DNA from 2 places in the Rhodoferax mekongensis genome. Region 2 is predicted to be linked to the other one. Evidence: riboswitches for the same ligand, from Rfam matches in the RefSeq annotation. Region 2 holds a riboswitch; the other holds the start of a gene.
What was found. Region 2 has a riboswitch for glycine ahead of RAN89_RS09730 (D-amino acid dehydrogenase). Riboswitches for the same ligand answer to the same signal wherever they lie in the genome.

Region 1 (11,145 bases), 180 kb from region 2:
CGTCTGTGCTTCGGCGTGCAAGCACACAGCGGCTGCGAAAAAGGCAAGAAGCGGGTGAAGGTGTTTCATGATGAATGGGGTTCGGCAAAAGCAGGCCATGCCCGCCGTGGATGCAGCACAGTCTAGCTTCTGACTGTGGCCCCTCGCCGCCTACGGCCGCTTGCGGACAAACAAACTCTGCGTTGCCCGCCCGATCAAACCCTGCTCGTCATACAGCGACGACTCGGCGAGCCCCCCGCCGTGGCTGGACAAATGGGTGCGGGCATCCAGGCACACCCACTCGCCGACCGGCTTGCGCAGCAGGTTGATGGTGAGGTCGGAGTTCACAAACACGTGTGTGGACAAATCCAGAATCGCGCTGATGCCGTTGCCCGAGTCGGCCGCCACCGCCACGCGTTGGTACGGGCTGGGCAGCTGCCCTTGCACCAGCGGGTGGCTCATGCGGAACCACACCGCACTGGGGCCGGCAAACATGCGCCCTTGGGCGATGCGCGTCTCCACCAGATCGGGGTAGCCCAACTCGTGGTGTGCAAAGGGAAAGCGCTGCACGGGTGAGGCATCCGGCGTCTTAGGTGCCTGGGGCAAGGGGTGCCCGGGCAGGCCATCGGGCAAGCCCACGTCATCTTCACGCTGAAACAGAGCGGTGGCGCGAATCAGCTCCTTGCCATCGGCCAGTGCCACCGCCGAAAAATGACCTGCGTTGCGGCCCACATAGTCTTCTTGCACGCGCACTTCCATGTCTGCAATAGGCACTGGGCGCAGCAGGTTGGCCGTGAGTCGGGCCAAGTGTTGCAACCCATGGGCTTGTGCTGCAGCCTCCAGCGCATGGCTGACCAGCGCGATCGGCGGGCCGGCGTGTTGCTGCTGCGGGTGCCAGGGGCCACGGGTGAGTTCAGAGGCGCGGAAAAAGTTGCCGCCCAAGGCCGTGAAGGCGGCGGTAGCACCGGCAGGGGCGGTGTGGTGCTGTGTGTCTGACATGCAATATTGCTCCTCTTTTAATAGCTGCTCGCACATATCAGACGGGCGCCAGAGCCCGATTTGACTCGGAATCGTGGGCCATGGCCATCACCTCGCGGGCACTCAGGTGCTTGAGGCGGTGATCGGTCCAGACCTGCCGCCAGCGCCGGGCACCGGGCAAACCGTGGCGCAAACCCAGCATGTGGCGCGCAATGCTGTACCAGTGGGTACCGTGTTGCGCAGCCTCACGCTCCATGTAGTCCACCATCTGCGCTTCCACCATTTCGCGGGTGATTTCCCGCTCGGGGGCGCCGTAAAACGCGCTGTCCCATTCGGCCAACCACCAGGGATTGTGATAGGCCTCGCGCCCCAGCATCACGCCGTCCACGTGCTCCAAGTGGCCCGCCACTTCAGCTGTTTGGGTAATGCCACCGTTGATGGCAATCGTGAGGTGCGGAAAGTCTTTTTTGAGCTGGTACACCAGCTCGTAGCGCAGGGGCGGGATTTCGCGGTTCTCTTTGGGGCTCAGGCCCTTGAGCCACGCGTTGCGCGCGTGGGCAATGAACACGTTGCAACCGGCATCGGCCACGGTGCCCACAAAGTCGCGGACGAAGCCGTAGCTTTCTTCCTTGTCAATCCCTATGCGGTGCTTCACGGTGACTGGCACATCTACCGCGTCCACCATGGCCTTCACGCAGTCCGCCACCAGCGGCGCTTCGTTCATGAGGCAGGCGCCAAATGCGCCGCGCTGCACCCGCTCGGACGGGCAGCCGCAGTTGATGTTGATCTCGTCATAACCCCACTCTTGGCCCAACTTGGCGGCACGCGCCAGATCGGCAGGCTCGCTCCCGCCCAGTTGCAAGGCTACGGGGTGTTCTTCGGCGTTGAAGCGCAAATGGCGCGGCACATCCCCATGGACGAGCGCACCGGTGGTCACCATCTCGGTGTACAGCAGCACATGGCGGCTCAACAGGCGGTGGAAATAGCGGCAGTGGCGGTCCGTCCAATCCATCATCGGCGCTACTGACAATCGCCACACACTCTGATTCGGGTTTTCTCGAGTGGAGCCTACTGTTTTAGGGGCTGCTTGATTCACGCTGATTCGCTCACTTTTCCACACATTTTTTGTTAGCAGTGCTACATTGAGTGCTACAAAAACTTCATGTAGCACTGCCATGGGAACGATTGTCTCACGCGCTCGAAAAGACGGTACTTTTGGACATACCGCTCAGATTCGCATAAAAAGCAAAGGGAAAACCTCCCTTGACCTGAGACCTTGATCGACACAAAGCAAGTTTCGCAAGCAACATTGCTTTCAGCTGAAATGCTAACGGGAGCGTCTGTTAGCTTTTCAAATGCTCTTGTACGAATGTTCTGAAGTAAGTCATTGCAGGAGCCTCAGTTCTACCTGCGAGCGTCACGCAAGCGAAACGTGCTCTTGCAGCCAGTGGCTTCTTCAATCGAAGTTCAATCAAGCGGCCTTCATCTATTCCATTCTGGGCAGCGGCAATCACACCCAGAAAAACAGCATCTGTTTGTTCTACCGTTCGAACCAAGCTCTTGATGTCGTCACTCCTGATGGACACCATCTCTGCGGGGTTTGCAAAGTGACCATACTGACTGATCAGCTGTCGAGCGACTTCATCGGACAATGGGGTGGACGCAATTGGATACTCCAAAAGGGTCGAAAGCTCCAAGTTCTTCAAGCCCGCCAAAGGATGCCCCCGTCGAACCACGAATCCTGCTTTCATTTCAGGTAGGGCTTCGATGTTGAGGTCCGACGCCGGTACCACTCGCCGCATGTCCACCACCATCGCATCAATGTCCCGCGAGCGCAAACCCAGGATCTGCAACTCCACGGACCCATGCGTCACCGTCAGGCGCATTCCGGGTTGTTTGGCCGTATCCAGAAGCAGTGGCTCCAGCAGCAAAGCGGCGGGACCAGAACCCAGGCCGATGCGGAGTGTTCTTTTGCCTACGCCCTGAAGCAGTTTTGCACTGTCACGGAGTTCCGCTGCATCACGAACAATATGCCTGGCCCTGGAAACCACGTCCAAACCCAAAGGAGTGAGTTCGTTTCGTTTTCCAACACGGTCGAGCAACTTGCCCCCCAAGTCGTCCTCGAGCGTCTGAATGCTTCGACTCAAGGCCGATTGGGTGATGAATAGCTTCTCAGCCGCGCGACTGAACGATCCCGAATCTGCCAAGGCTAAGAGGTGTTCCAGATGCTTGATATTCATGGGGTGTGGGGCTCAATCACCATGAGAAAAATGAATGATAAGTACAAAAATAATACATTGGACACATTTTTTCCCCGGACCTACGATGACTCCATTGCCGATCGATTAACCCCTTGGAGTCCAATATGTCTCTATCCATCTCAAAAGCACTGCGCCGGTGCGCAACCCTGATCACCGGTTTTGTCCTTGCTGCTTCCGCAAGTGCTCAGACTTTCCCATCGAAGCCGGTCACCCTGCTGGTACCGTACCCAGCGGGTGGTCTGTCTGACGTGATCGCTCGCACGGTGAACAATTCGCTGAGCAAGCACTTGGGCCAACCGGTGATCGTGGACAACCTTGGCGGCGCCAGCGGCTCCATCGCAGCACAAAAGGTCTTGAATTCCCCCAGCGATGGACACTTGATCTTTCAAGGTTCACCGAATGAGCTGATTCTTGCGCCATTGGCGATTTCAGCCATCAAGTTCAAAAGTGAGGATTTCCGCCTTGTACAAATGATTGCCACGGCGCAGATTGGCTTTTTGGCCCGATCCGACTTGCCAGTCAATAACGTGGATGAGTTTGTTGAATATGCGCGCAAGGCGGCCGCGCAGGGTAAGCCTGTGACCTATGCCAGCGCAGGACCCGGCTCCTTCTACCACCTGCTGGGGGAGCACCTTTCCAAGGTTACCGGCATTCCCATGATCCACGTGCCCTACAAGGGAGCAGCGCCTGCAGAGCAAGACCTGATGGCCAAGCAGGTAGACATCTTCCTCGCTCCCTACGGAAAGAAATACCTCGAGCTGCACAAAACCGGCAAGGTCAAAGTGCTGGCCATGCTCAACCCCACACGCTTGGATGGCGTCAAGGACTTCCCGGCCATTTCTGAAAGCAAATCGCTCAAGAACTTCACCTTCAACATTTGGACTGGTTACTTCGTGAAGAAGGACACCCCAGAACCTGTGGTGGTTGCGATTCACAAGGCCATTACAGAGACGCTGAAGGAACCAACTATTGACGCTGCCCTCGACACCAACAGCCTATTGACACCACCACCTTTGGAGTTAAACGCAGTGGCAAAGGCCTACGCTGATGGCACTGCACAGTTCCGTGCGATTGCCAAGTCCATCAATCTCGAGCCGCAGTAAACCCATGTCGTCGGTCTTGGACGCGCTGCAGTCCAGCGCGGAAACATTCACCGCGCTGCGCAGAGACTTGCACCAGCATCCTGAAATCGGCTTCCAGGAGTTCCGCACCAGCGACATCGTCGCGCAACGGTTGCGAGATTGGGGTTACGAAGTCACTCTGGGCTTGGGTGGTACGGGCGTGGTGGGACAGCTGCGCAAGGGGAACGGTACACGTCGACTCGGGCTTCGGGCAGATATGGATGCACTGCCCATCCAGGAAGCCACGGGATTGCCCCATGCCAGTTGCCATGAAGGTCTGATGCACGCCTGTGGCCATGATGGTCATACGGCAATGTTGCTGGCAGCGGCGGAGTACCTGGCCTCCAAAGGCAATTTCCAAGGAACGTTGAACCTGATTTTTCAACCCGCCGAGGAAAGCTTGGGTGGGGCTCGCAAGATGATGGAAGACGGCTTGTTTGAGCGTTTCCCCTGCGATGCCGTATTTGCCATGCACAACATGCCTGGATTTCCGCGAGGACAGCTATTGCTTCGGGACGGGGCGACCATGGCTTCGAGCGAGAACATCCTCGTGCATATCGAAGGCAAGGGAAGCCACGGGGCTATGCCGCATTTGGGTGCTGATCCAGTAGTCGCAGGGGCATCTATCGTCATGGCCTTGCAAACTATCGTCTCCCGCAATGTGCCCCCCCTTCAGACGGCAGTCGTAACGGTTGGCGCATTTCAATCTGGTGTCGCAAACAATGTCATTCCCCAAACGGCTACGCTCAAACTAAGCGTTCGTGCCCTGGATCGCGGTGTACGACTGCTGCTACGAGAACGCATCGTTGACTTGGTGGAGGCTCAGGCCAAAAGTTTTGGTGTGACGGCTCGCGTCGAGTTCTTGCCAGGCTATCCGGTACTCGTGAACACTGCTTCAGAAACTGCTTTGGCACGTGAAGTTGCTATTGATCTCGTGGGGCCTGAAAACGTTGTTCAGCAAACCGAGCCATTAACAGGCAGTGAAGATTTCGCGTACATGCTGGAGAAAGTTCCAGGCAGCTATTTGTTCATTGGCAATGGAGACGCCTCTACCGGTGGACATGGTGCTTGCATGGTGCACAACCCCAATTACGATTTCGAAGACCGAAACATTCCTATCGGCGCAGCCTATTGGGTGCATTTGGCGGAACGTTTCCTAGCGTAGGTTTCTAATATCTTTGAACCGGAAGAGACAGGGCGCTTCGCGAGAAGTACCCTGCGCCGAAGGAGCAACCGCCCCGGAAACTCTCAGGCAAAAGGACCGGTTTGAAGCGTTGAACTCTGAAGAGCTGCTGGCTTTGTCATCCGGCACACCGAAGGAGCAAACGACTCTGCCAAACGGCCGGGCGTGAATCTCTCAGGTATCCAACAGAGGGGGTGTTCGTCGTGCATGGTGCACGTACGTCCAGTCTGCCCTAGGGCAACCCTGACATTCTGGAGTTCAATGATGAAAACGATAGCAGTTATCGGCGGTGGCATCACCGGTGTCACGACCGCCTATGCCTTGGTAAAACGGGGCTTCTCCGTCACGCTTTTTGAGAAGAATCGGTACTCCGCGATGGAGACGTCCTTCGCGAACGGTGGACAACTCTCGGCGTCGAACGCCGAAGTCTGGACCCACTGGTCCACGATTTTGAAGGGCTTGAAATGGATGCTCCGAAGTGATGCGCCGCTCCTGGTCAATCCGGCGCCGAGCTGGCACAAGATGTCGTGGTTTGCCGAATTCATTAGCAATATCCCCCACTACAAAACAAACACGATTGAGACAACCAAGTTAGCAATCGCTGCCAGGGAGCATCTTTTCGCTTGGGCTCAAGAAGAGGGAGTGGATTTCGACTTGAAGCAAGAGGGAATCCTTCATATCTATCGCGATAAGAAAGGTTTCGAACACGCCGGAAAAGTTTCTGAATTACTTGCTCGCGGTGGCCTCTCTCGGCGTGCAGTTACCCCCAGTGAAATGCGGGCCATCGAGCCCACTTTGGCAGGTAGTTACTACGGGGGCTATTTCACTGAAAGTGACTCAACTGGCGACATCCACAAATTCACCCAAGGTCTCGCTGCAGCTTGTGTCCGTCTGGGTGTCAAGACTCTTTATGGTCAAGAGGTGAAACAGCTGATCAGTGACGGGAATATGGCCACGGTCATCACTGAAGAAGCGGAGGGAACTTGCTCCCACTATTTCGATGCATTGGTGGTGTGTAGTGGAGTGGGAAGTCGTCAATTTGCTTCTCAGCTGGGTGACCGCGTCAATATCTACCCTGTCAAGGGTTACTCCATTACGGTCAATCTCTTGGATGCTGAAAGTCGTGCCGCGGCACCAGTAGTCAGTCTTTTGGACGACGAGACCAAACTGGTCACAAGTCGCCTTGGTGAAGAACGCTTCCGAGTCGCCGGTACCGCTGAGTTCAACGGTTACAACAAAGATATTCGTGCAGACAGAATCCGTCCCCTCGTAGAGTGGGTCAACCAATGCTTCCCCGGGGTAAACACCCGGCAGGTCGTTCCGTGGGCAGGTCTCCGACCCATGATGCCGAACATGATGCCGCGCGTCGGCGCTGGTTCGAAGCCCAACGTTTTTTACAACACAGGGCACGGCCACTTGGGGTGGACCTTGTCTGCAATCACCGCTGACTTGGTAGGCACAGCGGTGCAGAGCTCTATTCGGCAAGCTGTTCGCTATGGGATTGCTGGTTCAAAGGCCTCTGTTCCAGCCTAAACTCCAGTAGGCTTGCGTTGACCGACAGACAGCTTCGCTGACTGTCGGTCAACTGCGTTACACACGCTCCAATACGACAGCAATCCCCTGCCCCACACCAATACACATGGTGCAGAGTGCATAGCGACCACCAGAGGCGTGAAGCTGATTCACTGCGGTAGTGGCGAGCCGTGCACCACTCGCACCGAGAGGGTGACCCAGAGCAATGGCGCCACCCCAAGCATTCACTCGGGGATCATCATCTTGCAACCCTAGCATCCTCAGAACTGCGAGACCTTGGGCTGCAAAGGCCTCGTTAAGCTCAATGACATCCATTTGCGCAAGGGTAAGTCCAGTCAGTGCAAGCACTTTGTGTGCTGCGGGTGCAGGGCCAATGCCCATGATGCGTGGAGCTACGCCCGCCGTCGCCATACCCACAACACGAGCTCGCGGAGTCAGGCCATTGCGTTTGGCGCCATCTTCACTTGCCAGAAGCAAAGCGCAAGCTCCATCATTCACACCGCTCGCGTTTCCGGCAGTGACCGTCCCACTCGGATGGACAACGGGCTTTAACCGGGCGAGTGCTTCCAAGGTGGTTTCTCGCGGATGCTCGTCCGTATCCACCACAACGGAGTCCCCCTTCTTTTGGGCGACTGTGACCGGTGTGATTTCAGGTGTCAGATAGCCCGCGCGCTGTGCAGCGATCGCCTTACTCTGACTCGAGAAGGCCATGGCATCTTGATCTGCGCGACTGATGTTGTAGTCGGTAGCTACGTTCTCTGCCGTCTCTGGCATTGCATCCACCCCGTAATGCGCTTTCATCAATTTGTTGACGAAGCGCCACCCAATGGTGGTGTCGTAGATCGCGTTGGCCCTGCTGAATGCAGCTTCTGCTTTCGGCATTACAAATGGCGCCCGACTCATGCTTTCCACACCTCCTGCAATCATGAGCTGTGCCTCACCGGACTTAATGGCCCGGGCAGCTGTGCCAAGTGCATCAAGGCCAGAACCGCACAGTCGGTTCACCGTTGAACCAGGTACTTCCATGGGCAAACCGGCGAGCAAACTGGACATGCGAGCCACATTGCGGTTGTCTTCACCGGCTTGATTGGCACAACCATAAATCACATCAGTGATGGAATGCCAGTCCACGTTGGGATTTCTAGCCATCAGCGCGCTCAAGGGAATGGCGCCCAGGTCATCAGCGCGAACGCTACTGAGTGCGCCGCCGTAGCGACCGAAGGGAGTGCGAATTGCATCGCAAATGAATGCATGTTGCATAGTTGTTTTCCTCTGGATCAGATGTTCAAACGCCGACAGGCATTCCTAAGAGTTGTTCGAGTTCTGCATGGGATAGACCATCCACCTTATCCACCAACTTGAGGCCTTGGGGAGTGCAGTCCAGGGTCGCGAGATCCGCGTAGATTCGCTTGACACAGGCAATGCCCGTGAGTGGATAGGTACAGGTCGGTACAACTTTGCTCTGTCCAGATTTCGTCAGCAAATCCATCATGACCCAGGTTTGTTTGGCGCCAATTGCAAGGTCCATGGCACCTCCCACCGCAGGAATTGCACCCTCTTCGCCGGTGCTCCAGTTTGCAAGGTCTCCCGTTGAGGACACCTGAAATGCACCAAGTACACAGATGTCCAAATGACCTCCACGCATCATGGCAAAGCTGTCTGCATGGTGGAAATAGGCACCGCCCTTGAGCAAAGTTACGGGTTGCTTTCCCGCATTGATCAGGTCGTAATCCTCATCTCCCGATTGGGGCGCAGGTCCCATTCCCAAAATTCCATTCTCGCTATGGAGAATGACTTCCATGTTCTGTGGAATATGGTTTGCAACCAGGGTGGGCATCCCAATTCCTAGATTAACCGTAGCCCCATCAAAAATGTCCTGTGCCACACGTGCGGCCAGCTCGTCTTTGCTGCGTTTTTTGTAATTCATGGTCATGCTGCCTTTTTGAAGCCGCCGGCCTGAGTTGCCACACGGTCTATTTTTACGATGCTCTGTACAAAGATTCCAGGCGTAATGATGGACTCGGGGTCTAGGCTGCCCAACTCCACGATTTCGTGGACGGTTGCAATGGTTTTACGGGCGGCCATGGCCATTACGGGTCCGAAATTACGCGCTGCTTTTCGGTAGGTCAGGTTGCCCCAACGGTCACCAGCCTCCGCCTTGATCAATGCGATATCCGCATGAATTGGCATTTCCAAGACAAAGTGCTTGCCGTCGATTTCCCGGGTTTCGCGTGCTGTTCCATCAGAGTTTTTCGCCAGATCTGTACCGTACCCAGTTGGAGAAAAGAAAGCGCCTATTCCTGCACCAGCAGCGCGAATTCGCTCAGCCAAGTTACCCTGGGGCACCAACTCCAGCTCTAGTTTTTTGCTCCGGTACAGGGCATCAAACACGTGGCTGTCCGCCTGACGGGGAAAGCTGCAGATGATTTTGCGAACCCTGCCAGCGCTGAGCAAAGCAGCCAGACCGGTATCGCCATTGCCGGCATTGTTGTTGACCAATGTCAGGTTCTTTGCGCCCTGCTCTATCAGACCATCAATCAACTCTATGGGAATACCGGCTGTGCCGAAGCCGCCAATCATCACTGTTGAGCCGTCTTTCACATCGACCAATGCGTCCGCAACTGACAACGCAATCTTGTTAATCATGGAAATACCTTTGCAAGGATATGGAAGCGAAATTAAATTGTTCGCATATTGAACTCTTGTTCGTTATTAGAATTCTAGAAGGGTTTTTACAATGTGGCAACACCTACTCGCAAATCGCTAATGACCAAATCACCCACTGATGAAGCCTCTCTCCCGCAAGAACCCGGGGACAACTACGTGCAATCTTTTGCCCGTGGGCTTGAGGTGATCCGTTCATTCAGCGCTGAATCTCAGAGGCAGACCCTTACAGAAGTTGCCGAGCGAACAGGCCTGACGCGCGCCGGTGCCAGGCGCATCTTGTTGACCTTGCATACATTGGGTTATGTGAGACACGATGGACGCTTGTTTCAGCTTTCACCGCGGATCCTTGATCTCGGCTTTGCCTATCTCTCTTCGCTGCCTTTTTGGAACCTCGCTGAACCTGTCATGGAAAAGCTGGTGGCAGATGTGAAAGAGTCCTGCTCCGCCGCGGTTCTCGATGGCACGGACATCGTGTATGTACTCCGAGTGCCAACACAGAAAATCATGAGCATCAACTTAGGTGTTGGATCGAGGCTTCCTGCTTATTGCACATCCATGGGTCGGATGCTGCTTGCCGGACTACCAGAAGATGAGTTACGGACGAGATTGATCCAGTCAAAACCTATGGCGCGCACCCCGAAAACCAAGGTGAGTGTTGAGGATCTGATGGACTGCATTGCGCAGATTCGGCAGCAGGGCTGGTCGCAAGTCGACCAAGAGCTGGAAGAAGGCTTGATTTCAATGGCCGCTCCCATCCGCGATCGCAACGGGACCATATTGGCCGCCTTGAACATCAGCGGGCAAGCCAACCGAACTAGTGCCTCCGTAATGCAGGAGAGGATGCTCGAACCGCTCTTGGCGGCAGCGTCCAGTATTTCGAAAATGCTAGGCCGACAGCACTTCTAATTGTCCCGGACATCAATGCGAGACAAGGCAACAAATCATCCGTGGGGTCTGCACTTTAATCAGTCTGTTTCTTTTTTGAGCTCGATCTCGGTCGAGATTTCTCATCAACACGAGCAGCCAAAGCCTCTTTGCTGAGTGATGAGGGGAAGGCATTAGTCTCCATGTCAAGCCATGGAGGATTCTGGGCATACATTTCAACAATCAGCTCTTTGATCGCGGTGATATACCAAGAATCGTCGTTCAATCGATGACTCAAGATGATGGGGGAAGTAGCCCGTTCATCCTCAATGACTCTGTAGACCAAATCTGTCCTTGCTCGAGCCGCAGCGGGGATGATGCAGACTCCCATTTCTGATGCGACCAAGCCAAGTGCTGCTTGCAACTCTCGAACCTCGTGTACTTCACTGAGTTGAATATCCTGGTCATGGATGAGACTCAACACATGGTCCGCATAGCTGGGACGCGGCTCTTTCGGAAACACGATGAGACGTTGACCCGCCAACTCCTTGAGCAAGAT
Region 2 (11,145 bases):
GGCCAGGCAACGGACCATTGGGGCAGGGGGGCATGGGGCGCTTGCATAGGGAGTTTTCTCGTGCGACTAAAAAAACACCATTGTCGGCAAAGAGAAGGGTCTTGGATCAACATGACCTGTTTTTTAGGTTAGGGCCGTGCTGCGGGTAAACCCCGCTTTTTTCGGGGTTAAGGCTTGCAGGCATGTGCCTACACTGGAGTGATCGCATTCCTGCAATCCATATTCACCCTCCGAACGCCTATGCCCGTTTTTGATTCCATGACCTTGAGCCGGCGCATGGCGCTGACTTATGCGCTGGTGCTCGCGCTTACACTGGCGGTTCTGTACAGCGGTTACTCCGCCCTCAATGCCGTTGTGGCGCAAGCCCCGCAATTTAAAACACTGGCGGGCGAAGCGCAAAGCAGCATGGTGCTGTTTGCGGTGCTGGCGGTGTTGTTAGGCGTGTTCTCCGCGTTCCGGCAGGTGCAAAGTATTTCCAGCCCCTTGGCCGATGCCATTCACATTGCCGAGACGGTGGCTGCCGGTGATTTGAGCCACGACTTTGAGAACACCCGCGGCGGCGAGTTCGGCCGCCTGCTGGACGCCATGGGCACCATGGAAGACACGCTCACCGACCTGGTAACCCGCATCAAGGACAGCACGCAACCCCTGACGGCATCGAGCGGTGACATTGCGCACGCCAGCGCCCAGCTTTTGCAACACACTGAGATGCAAACCCACGCGCTGGACTCAACGGCAGCCAGCATGGAAGAGCTGACCTCGACCGTCCGCGAAAACGCACAGCGCGCCCAAAGCGCAAGCACTCTCGCGGTGAGCGCATCCGGCATTGCCCAGCGTGGCGGTGAGGTAGTGGGGGAAGTGGTAAGCACTATGCAGGCCATTACCGACAGTTCGCGCAAGGTGGTCGACATCATTGCGGTGATTGAGGGCATCTCTTTCCAGACCAACATCCTCGCGCTCAATGCAGCCGTAGAGGCGGCCCGGGCCGGAGAGCAAGGCCGTGGCTTTGCCGTGGTGGCCAGCGAGGTGCGCTCCTTGGCCGGGCGCAGCTCAGAGGCTGCCAAAGAAATCCGCCAACTGATCAGCCATTCGGCAGAGCAGGTGGAAAGCGGCTCCCAGCTGGTGGGCCGCGCCGGCAACACCATGCAAGACATTGTGAACGCTGTGCGCCAGGTCACCGAAATCCTGGGCGAAATTTCGGCGGCCAGTCAGCAGCAAAGTCACAGCGTGCAAGAGGTCAGCAGCGCGGTGGTTCAGATGCGTGCAGACACACGCAGCAACCACCAGCAGGTCAACCACACTGCTGGGGCGGCTGAGGCCATGCGCCAGCGGGTGCAGGACCTTCAGCGCGCCGTGGACCAGTTCAAGGTCTGACGGACCTTAGAACTTGTAGCCGATACCGATGCTGTAAACGTTCTCTTGCAGCGCAGCCGTAGTGCCGTTGCTGTAGGTGATGTCGTTGAATTTGTTCAGGTCGTAGCCGGCTTGCACATAGAGGTTTTTATCCAGCATCTTGCGCACACCGATGCCGTAGCCCACGCCCTGCACATTGCTGGTGGCCACGCCATCGGTGCTGGCGGCCGTGCCGTAGATGGATGACAACTTGCCGTAGAGCTGGTAGTTGTTGGACAGGGCCACCGTGGGCACGATGTCCAGCGAGTAGCGGTTGTTCACCGTGGCGGCGGTACCGTTGGCGTAGCTGCCGAACGCATGGTTACCGGTGCTGTAGCTTGCGCCCAAGCCCACTGCGAAAGTAGGGGTCAGCGACCAGTCGTAGCGGGCATTAATGCCGGCGCTGGTGGTGGCGCCTCCGTCTGAGCTGCCGTCGTTGGCGCTCACCGTGCCGCGGGAGAATTCGGCATTGGTGCCGATGCTGAAGCCGGACAGATCCGTGCCGCCGGCAGGGCCAGCTGCAAACGCTGAGCCTGCAGCCAAAGAGCCAAGAACAAAAGACGTGATCAACAGTTTTTTCATGGAGAGGTTCCTAAGTGAAGGGACCTTCATGGTGCGCGCCAGCTGTGAAGCAGGTTTGCAGCTCCGGCAAACGTGGGTAAAGCTGTGTAATGCGCTTGCAAGCAGATGTTGGCTGTCGCGCTACAGTCGTACTTTGGTAAAGCTTGTACCCGCACGTATGCAACGCAAACACATTCTGGCTCTCTTGGCCGTCATCCTCGTCGCGCTCGTCATAGTGCTATTGCTGCCGCATGGTGAGCTGGTGCAAACGCTGGCGGCTGTGCCCATCTTCGGCGCGCTGTCTGCGGTGGTGGTGGACATCCTGCGTGAGCAGGCCAAGCGCCAGCAGGATAACCAGCTCTCCGAATCCCAGCAGCGGTTTTCACTCGCGGCAGGCTCGCACATGGCGTCTACCGCCTTTGACAAGCACGTGGCCTTTTGCGAGGAATATGTGGCTGAAGTCTTGTCCGCATTGCGGACCCTGTTCCGCGAAGGGCCCACACAGGAAGCCCTGGACCACTCCGACCGCCTGCTGCAAATCAAACAGAAATACGTGCTCTGGATCACCCGCGATGTAGAGGCCCGGCTGGAACCCTTTGAGCGGGCCCTGCGCCGCATAGGCGCCAACGACCGCGCCGAGCGTTTGTTTCCAGGTGGCGAAGGTCACATGGCGCGAATGAAAGAAACCTACCGCCAGTTCGCCGAAGTGCTGGGCACCGAGCACATGGGCACCGAGTGGGAAGGCGAACCCATCACCGATGTAGCCGCCGTCAGCCGCGTCGTGGCGCAGCTGCGCGACATATTGGGTGTAGAAGAGCTGACCCGCCTGCGCGCGGCCATCGTGCGCAACGCGCTGGCTTAGCGTGTGAAAGTGCCTGGTGCGATTGATCATGCCAAGGGATTATCGAGGCGAAGTTTTAAATGATTTCGGCCTCTGGCGCTCATGGAATATGCGCGGGCAGCTATTGATTTAGGAGCTATGTATCCTTGTTAGTGCTGAGAAAGTACTTAAACTGGATACTGTTTAAGCAAGTGATAGATGTCGAAAATTCGCGGTCAATCTCTCCGTGCAAATTCTTGATTGCGCCAGATTGCTGCTAACCAGATTACCCCCATTACTGCCGTTGTTGTTGCTGCCGGTCCCCAAACCCCGTTCAATTGCGCAAGCCGATAACTCCAGTCCAATCGAGACCCCCATAGAGTCCGCCAGACGTACGGCAACACAGAAACCGAGCCGACGATTGCACCTGAAAGCAGAAAGTGCCATGCCGCTGTAAGGCGTAAGCGTAAAAGAAGCCATAGGGCCCCGGCAAGTAGCAGAGGCATGGGCATGAAAAGAACAATCACAAAGCCGGGCATCACCATGCCGGCGGCAATCCATTCGCTAGCGGTGCATCCTGCAGGGCCAATACACGCAACGAGCGAAAACGCAAACATCGCCATTAAGGGCAGAGAGATAAGCGAGATCGATAAACGTTTCACTTTGGTCCTAACGGGCTTTGGATACCAAACTGGTCTTTAGCAAAAAAACTCGAAACGCGCTGGCTTCAAGGCCAGTCGCTGACTGCGCTGCACGCGCCCACATGCACGATGCCGGCGCGGCTGTCGTTGGGCACAAACACTTGGGTCTGGGCTGTCTTGGGGTAGATGCTGCCATCGGCACACTGCGCACTTTGGGTAGTGCCAATCACCAGCTGGCTGCCGGGCCGCACCTGGCAGGACACCACTTTGTTCAAAGGGCTCCACTCGGGGCAGATGGCATTGTCCGCACGGTACTGCTCTTTGGTGCCCGAAGGTGGCTGAAGGGACCACCAGCCGCCCCATTGGGTGTAGGGCTTGTCGGCATCAAACACCCGGTACAGCACCACCGGTGCGGTGACCGCGAGCACCTTGGCTTCGCACACGCCTCCTTTGTCGCTGGGCAGTCGGACCATGGCCATCAAGGCCGGGTTGTCGGAGGCTTGCACGCCTTGTTCAGGAGCCTGCGGGGTGCCGACGCACGCCACGCCGTCCACCCCCACCGGGTGCGCTCGTTGGCAGGCTCGCACAGCCCGTCAAAACAACGGCTGTCGTTAACGCAAACAACGCACTTTTGAGCATGACCCGACTCCCTTGAAGTAAACAGGAATTGTGCCTTCGCGAGGGCGCTCAGGCCATGCCGATCAGCACTCCACGATGTTTACCGCCAGCCCGCCGCGGGCTGTCTCTTTGTATTTGGTCTTCATGTCCGCGCCGGTTTCGCGCATGGTCTTGATGACCTTGTCCAGGCTCACGAAGTGGCTGCCGTCGCCTCGCAGCGCCATGCGGGCGGCGTTGATGGCTTTGACCGAAGCAATCGCGTTACGCTCGATGCACGGAATCTGCACCAGCCCTCCCACCGGGTCGCAGGTCAGGCCCAGGTGGTGTTCCATGCCGATTTCGGCGGCGTTCTCCACCTGCTCGGGTGTGCCGCCCATCACCGCACAAAGGGCGGCGGCGGCCATGCTGCAGGCCACGCCCACTTCGCCTTGGCAGCCCACCTCAGCGCCGCTGATGGAGGCGTTCTCTTTGTACAGGATGCCGATGGCCGCAGCGGTCAGCAAAAAGTCGATCACACCGGCATCACTCGCGCCCGGCACAAAACGGCTGTAGTAGTGCAGCACGGCGGGGATGATGCCTGCTGCCCCGTTGGTGGGTGCGGTGACGACGCGGCTGCCTGCGGCGTTTTCCTCGTTCACGGCCAGGGCATAGAGGTTGACCCAGTCCAGCACCTGCAGCGGATCACGCAAGGCCTCCTCAGGTTTGGACACCAGCGCATCACGCAGGGCCTTGGCACGGCGCTTGACCTTGAAGCCGCCCGGCAGCACGCCCTCGGTCGCACAGCCGCGCTTCACGCAGTCTTGCATCACATTCCAGATGCGCAGAAGGCCGGTGTCGATGTCGGCATCGCTGCGCCAGTGCTGCTCGTTGCGGCGCATCACCTGGGCAATGCTTAAGTCTTCGCGGCGCGCAACCTCCAGCAGCATTTCGCCGCTGGTGAAGGGCAGGGGCAGCACGGTGGCGTCCGGAGCGATCACCTTTTGGCGGCTGCCGTCGGCGGCCACTTCGTCGCTCACGATAAAGCCGCCGCCGACCGAGTAGTACACCCGGTTGGCCAGCTCTTCGCCAGCCGCATCCAGCGCCACCAAACGCATGCCGTTGGCATGGAAGGGCAGGGGCGCGCGCATGAAGAGCAGGTCGTCTTTTTCGTTGAAGGCAATCGCGTGCTGCCCCGCCAGCTGGATGCTTTTGTTGCCGCGTATGTCGGCCAGCGTGGGGGCAATCTGCTCTACCTCCACCGTGTCCGGCTCCAGGCCGGAGAGGCCCAGCAGCACCGCTACATCGCTGGCGTGGCCCTTGCCGGTGGCGCCTAGTGAGCCATGCAGCCAGCAGCGCACGGTGGTGGTGCGCGCCAGCAGCCCCTCGTGCTGCAAGCGGCCTACAAACAGGCGGGCCGCCCGCATGGGCCCCACCGTGTGCGAGCTGCTGGGACCGATGCCGATTTTGAACAGGTCGAATACGGAGACTGCCATGGTGATGTCCTAAGGGCGATGAGAAATGGTAGATCAGGCCGGCAGCTGCTGGTGCACATGCCCGGCCAACTGGTGGGCGGTGATGGCCGAGAGCGTCCAGCCCAAGTGGCCGTGGCCGGTGTTGTAGAACACGTTGTTGCGCTTGCCGCGGCCCACGCGGGGCATCATGTTGGGCATCATGGGGCGCAGACCGGCCCAGGGTTCGCAGCGGCGGGTGTTCACACCGGGGAAGAGCTGGTTCACCCAGGCAATCAGCGGGCGGATGCGGTCAGCGCGGATGTCGTAGTCAATGCCGTTGTACTCGGCGGTGCCTGCCACGCGGAAGCGGTCTGCCCCGAGACGGCTGGTGACGAGCTTGGTCTCGTCGTCCAGAAGGCTGACCCAGGGCGCGGCTTGTTGGCTGGCTTCGTCGTTCAGTTGCACAGTGATGGAATAGCCCTTGACCGGGTAGATGTTCAGCCGGTCGCCCAGCTGCGCCGCAATGCCGCGGCCATGCACACCGGCGCACACCACCACGCCGTCAAACCGATGGGTCTCGGTGCCGCCCTCGTGTTGCAGCTCCAAGGTGGCCACCGTGCCGTCGGTGCTAGCGCTGGCGACCTGGTGGCCGTAGAGCGTGGTCACGCCCAGGCGTGCACAGGCTTGCGACAGGCCGTGGGTGAACTTGTGGATGTCGCCGGTGGAGTCGCTCTCGGTGTAGTAACCGCCGTAGTAAGTGCCTTGCAGGGTGGGCTCGATATAGCGCATTTCTTCCGGTGTGACGGTGCGGCGCGAGAGGCCGCCCGCGGCCAGCATGGTGGAGACCTTGCCCGCGTGCTCAAAACCTGCCTTGTTGCGGTAGATGTGCAGGATGCCTTTGCGCTGGTGGTCGAAGTCAATGCCCTCCGCCTGCGCCCAGGCAAACAGGTGTTCGCGTGCTGCAATGGCCAGGCGGGTGGTGGCTTCGGTGTTCTCGCGGTATTTTGGGATGGAGGCCACAAACTCGGTCATCCAGCTCAGCTTGTGCCAGGTGGGCGCGGGGTTCATGAGCAAGGGGGCGTCTTTGGTGAACATCCATTTCAGCCCCTTCACGAGGGTGCTGGGGTGGGTCCAGACCTCGGCGTTGGAGGCCGAAAGTTGGCCGCCGTTGGCATAGGACGTTTCCATGCCCGCGTAGCGGTTCTTCTCGATCAGGGTGACCTTGTAGCCGGCCTTGGCCAAGGTGTAGGCGCTGGTAACGCCGGTGATGCCGCCGCCGATGATGGCAATGTGTTTCATAAAGAGCTCTCTCGCAAATCAGTCGCAAACATTGAAGTCGCCCACCCGCACACCATGTGCAGGTGACGACCCCCTCTGTTTGAGACCTGAGAGATTCACCCGCTGTCTTGTGGACGGCGGGCTTGCTCCTGCGGTGTGCCGGCGGACAAGTGCGCGGCAGCTCTTCAGAGTGCAAAGGGACTTTCGTCCCAGATCGCAGCGGTCCTGGGTGCCTGAGAGTTTCCGGGGTGGTTGCTCCTTCGGCGCTGCTGCCCGGGTGGGCGGCAGGCTCTCCCGCTGCGATGCCGGGGCCAGCCCGGCAAGGGCGGCGGCATGCAATGCACAGCCGCCCTGAAAACCATGGTGAATGGTCGATGCAGCTCCCTTAGGACGCGGCGTATTCACCCACCGGAACGCAACTGCAGAACAGATTGCGATCGCCATACACGTTGTCCACCCGACCTACGGTAGGCCAGTATTTGGCCGCCTTCAGGGTCGCTACCGGGAAGGCGCCGACCTCACGGCTGTAGGGGCGGTCCCACGCGGCGCCGATCACACTGGCAGCGGTGTGGGGAGCATGCTTCAAAGGGTTGTTGTCCTGGGGCCAGACGCCGGCCTCGACTTGCGCAATTTCGCCACGGATGGCGATCATGGCGTCGATGAAGCGGTCCAGCTCGGCCAGTGTCTCGCTCTCGGTGGGTTCCACCATCAAGGTGTTGGGCACGGGGAAGGACAGCGTGGGCGCGTGGAAGCCATAGTCCATCAGGCGCTTGGCCACGTCCTCGGCCATCACGCCGCAGGTTTCCTTGAAGTGGCGCAAATCCAGGATGCACTCGTGCGCCACGTGCCCATTGGCCGATGCGTAAAGCGTGGGGTAGTGGTCGGCCAGGCGGGCGCTGATGTAGTTGGCGCTCAGGATGGCCACTTCGGTCGCTTGCTGCAGGCCGTCCGGGCCCATCATGCGGCAGTACATCCAGCTGATGGGCAGCACGGCTGCGTTGCCCAAAGGTGCGGCGCTCACCGCGCCTGTGCCGGGCACACCGCCGGTAGCGTGGCCGGGCAGGTACGGCACCAGGTCTTCCACCACGCACACAGGGCCCACGCCGGGGCCGCCACCGCCGTGGGGGATGCAGAAGGTCTTGTGCAGGTTCAGGTGGCTCACATCGCCGCCGAACTCGCCGGGAGCCGCAGTGCCCACCAATGCGTTCATGTTGGCGCCGTCCACATACACGCGGCCGCCGTGCTGGTGCACCAGGGCGCACAGCTCTTTGACCGAAGTTTCAAACACACCGTGGGTGCTGGGGTAGGTGATCATCACCGCCGCCAGGTTGGCGCTGTGCTGCTCGCACTTGGCCTGCAGGTCGGCCATGTCCACGTTGCCGTTGTCGTCGCACTTGGTGACCACCACCGTCATGCCGACCATCATGGCGCTGGCAGGGTTGGTGCCGTGTGCGCTGCTGGGGATCAGGCAGATGTTGCGGTGGCCCTGGCCACGGGCCTCGTGGTAGGCCTTGATGACCAACAAGCCAGCGTATTCGCCCTGGCTGCCCGCGTTGGGCTGCAGGCTGATGCCTGCGTAGCCGGTGGCGGCGCACAGCCAGGCGCGCAACTGCGCGTCCAGCTCGGCATAGCCTTCGCGCTGGTCAGCGGGTGCGAAGGGGTGGATGTTGGCGAACTCGGGCCAGGTGATGGGGATCATCTCGCTGGTGGCGTTGAGCTTCATGGTGCAGGAGCCCAGCGGGATCATGCTGCGGTCCAGCGCCAAATCTTTGTCACTCAGCATGCGGATGTAGCGCAGCATGCCGGTCTCGGAGTGGTGGGTGTTGAACACCGGGTGGGTCAAAAACTTGCTGGTGCGACGCAGTTCCGCGGGAATGCGCGGCGCTGCAGTGGCTTCAAAGTCCTCGACCTTCGGCGTCGCCTGTCCGGGCTCTGCAAAGAAAGACCAGATCAGCGCCACATCCTCGCGTGTGCTGGTTTCGTCCAGCGACACGCAGATGTAGTCTTTCCAGGCTTTTCGCACGTTGGCGCCCATGGATAGTGCGCGGGCAGCTATCGAATCGGTAGCGCCATCGGTCTTCATGCACAAGGTGTCGAACGCCGTTTCGTGGTGCATGGCGGTAAAGCCCAGCTTGGCCAGGCCCTGTGCCAGGATGCTGGTCAAGGTGGCAACGCGGGTGGCAATGCGGATCAGGCCTTCGGGGCCATGGTAGACCGCGTACATGCTGGCCACGACGGCGGGCAGCACCTGCGCAGTGCAGATGTTGGAGGTGGCTTTTTCGCGGCGGATGTGCTGCTCGCGGGTTTGCAAGGCCAGGCGGTAGGCCGGGTTGCCATGCACATCCACACTCACACCCACCAAACGGCCGGGCAAGGAGCGCTTGTACTCATCGCGGCAGGCCATGTAAGCGGCATGCGGGCCACCATTGCACAGGGGCATGCCGAAGCGCTGGGTGGTACCGACCACGATGTCGGCGCCCATTTCGCCTGGGGATACCAAGAGTGTCAGGGCGAGAAGGTCCGCAGCCATGATGACCACGCCACCTTTGCTCTTGTACTTTTCAATCCAGGCGCGGTCGTCGCGGATCACGCCATCCACGCCGGGGTACTGCAGCAGGACCGCAAAGCTCTCGTTTTCCAGCGCTTCTGGTCCTGAGCAGGTGCGCACTTCAATGCCCAAGGGCATTGCCCGTGTCTGGATGACTTCGAGTGTCTGCGGCAGCACCTGGTCGTCCACGTAAAACACATTGCTCTTGCTCTTGACCGAGCGTTTGGCCAGCGTCATGGCTTCGGCAGCGGCTGTGGCCTCGTCCAGCATCGACGCATTGGCAATGGGCATGCCGGTCAGGTCGCACACCATGGTCTGGAAGTTGACCAGCGCTTCCATGCGGCCCTGGCTGATCTCGGCCTGGTAGGGCGTGTAAGCGGTGTACCAGGCGGGGTTCTCCAGGATGTTGCGCAGGATCACGCCGGGGGTGTGGGTGCCGTAGTAGCCCTGGCCAATGAAGCTCTTGAGTACCTTGTTTTTGCCTGCAACCGCCTTGAGTTCTGCAAGCGCAGCTGCCTCGGTGATGGCCGCCGGAATCGCCATGGCGCTCTTGCGCGCAATGCTGGCAGGCACGATGCTGGCAATCAGGTCGCTGCGCGACTTTTCGCCGATGGCTTGCAGCATGACGGCTTCGTCATCCGCAAAGATGCCAATGTGGCGGGCCTGGAATTCGCTGGCGTTTTCCAGCTGGGCCAAGGTGGGCGTGGATGTGGTGGCAGAAGTGGACATGGCGGTGGCGTTCGGTGGTGGTCGGTTCACACAAACGGGTAGCCTGCTGGTTCAGGGCCGGCTCCCGGAGACTTCGCAGGCGGGGCCTGCGATGCGGCGTTTAAGCGTTGGCGGAAAACGCGGTGTAGCTGGTTTCGTCCATCAGGCCGTCGAGTTCGGCCGGGTTGGACAGCTTGACCTTGAAGAACCAGCCGGCACCCAGCGGGTCGGTGTTGGCCAGCGAAGGGTCATCGCGCAGGGTTTCGTTGACCTCAAGGATCTCGCCGGTGACGGGCATGTAGACGTCGGCAGCCGCCTTCACGGACTCGACCACGCCGGCCACGGCCTTGGCGTCAATGCTGGCGCCCACGGCGGGCAGATCCACAAACACCACGTCGCCCAGCGCGTCCTGCGCGTGGTGGGTGATACCGACGGTGGCGATATCGCCTTCGACCTGGAGCCATTCGTGATCGGCTGTGTACTTGATAGACATAACGTTCTCCTGAAACTTGAAAAAAGGGTTTGCGGTAAAGGGTTGAACCACCGGAACTGGAACCTGCCAGACGCCACTGTAGCGGCTGAATGTGCAGTTTTCAGTCTCTAGCAGCCTTGGATCAGCCGCGGTAGTAGTTGGTGGGCACAAAGGGCATGGCGCTGACCACCATGGGCACCGGCTTGCCGCGGACTATGGCCACCACCGGGGTGCCCAAAGCCGCCAGCGAAGCGTCGATATAGCCCATGGCCACGCACTGGTTAACGGTGGGGCCGAGCAGACCGCTGGTGACTTCGCCGATACGGTTGCCCGCGCCGTCTTGCAGCTCGGTGTGCTCGCGCACCGGAATGCGCTCCTGCGCAATCAGGCCGACCCGCTTTTTAGTGCCTTTTGTGCCGCTGGCGCCCGTGGAATCTGCGAGAGCAGCTAGGATTTTTGTAGCGCATGGGAATCCGCCTTCGCGTGCGCCACCGGTGCGGCGCACCTTCTGGATGGCCCAGTTCAGGCTGGCTTCGACCGGTGTGGTGCGGGTGTCAATGTCGTTGCCGTACAGGCACAAGCCGGCTTCCAGGCGCAGGGAGTTGCGGGCGCCCAAGCCGATAGGTTGCACTTCGGGTTGCGCCAGCAGGGCGCGGGCCAGGGCCTCAGCATGGTCG

Region 1: another riboswitch for glycine. It lies ahead of RAN89_RS10595 (D-amino acid dehydrogenase); the one in region 2 lies ahead of RAN89_RS09730 (D-amino acid dehydrogenase).

What each region holds. Positions count from the first base shown of each region.
Region 1 is NZ_CP132507.1:2,184,836-2,195,980, reverse strand. It holds gene RAN89_RS10625 (hypothetical protein) at 1-69, opposite strand, end outside; gene RAN89_RS10620 (thioesterase family protein) at 151-978, opposite strand; gene dusA (tRNA dihydrouridine(20/20a) synthase DusA) at 1,016-2,053, opposite strand; gene RAN89_RS10610 (LysR family transcriptional regulator) at 2,301-3,197, opposite strand; gene RAN89_RS10605 (tripartite tricarboxylate transporter substrate binding protein) at 3,323-4,321, shown strand; gene RAN89_RS10600 (M20 aminoacylase family protein) at 4,326-5,504, shown strand; glycine riboswitch at 5,514-5,613, shown strand; glycine riboswitch at 5,614-5,721, shown strand; gene RAN89_RS10595 (D-amino acid dehydrogenase) at 5,787-7,055, shown strand; gene pcaF (3-oxoadipyl-CoA thiolase) at 7,113-8,315, opposite strand; gene RAN89_RS10585 (3-oxoacid CoA-transferase subunit B) at 8,341-8,982, opposite strand; gene RAN89_RS10580 (3-oxoacid CoA-transferase subunit A) at 8,985-9,701, opposite strand; gene RAN89_RS10575 (IclR family transcriptional regulator) at 9,822-10,628, shown strand; gene RAN89_RS10570 (LysR family transcriptional regulator) at 10,684-11,145, opposite strand, start outside.
Region 2 is NZ_CP132507.1:2,002,411-2,013,555, forward strand. It holds gene RAN89_RS09700 (calcium:cation antiporter) at 1-47, opposite strand, end outside; gene RAN89_RS09705 (methyl-accepting chemotaxis protein) at 241-1,374, shown strand; gene RAN89_RS09710 (outer membrane beta-barrel protein) at 1,381-1,974, opposite strand; gene RAN89_RS09715 (hypothetical protein) at 2,132-2,815, shown strand; gene RAN89_RS09720 (hypothetical protein) at 3,501-4,001, opposite strand; gene RAN89_RS09725 (L-serine ammonia-lyase) at 4,116-5,504, opposite strand; gene RAN89_RS09730 (D-amino acid dehydrogenase) at 5,538-6,761, opposite strand; glycine riboswitch at 6,827-6,939, opposite strand; glycine riboswitch at 6,951-7,047, opposite strand; gene gcvP (aminomethyl-transferring glycine dehydrogenase) at 7,126-10,017, opposite strand; gene gcvH (glycine cleavage system protein GcvH) at 10,118-10,489, opposite strand; gene gcvT (glycine cleavage system aminomethyltransferase GcvT) at 10,611-11,145, opposite strand, start outside.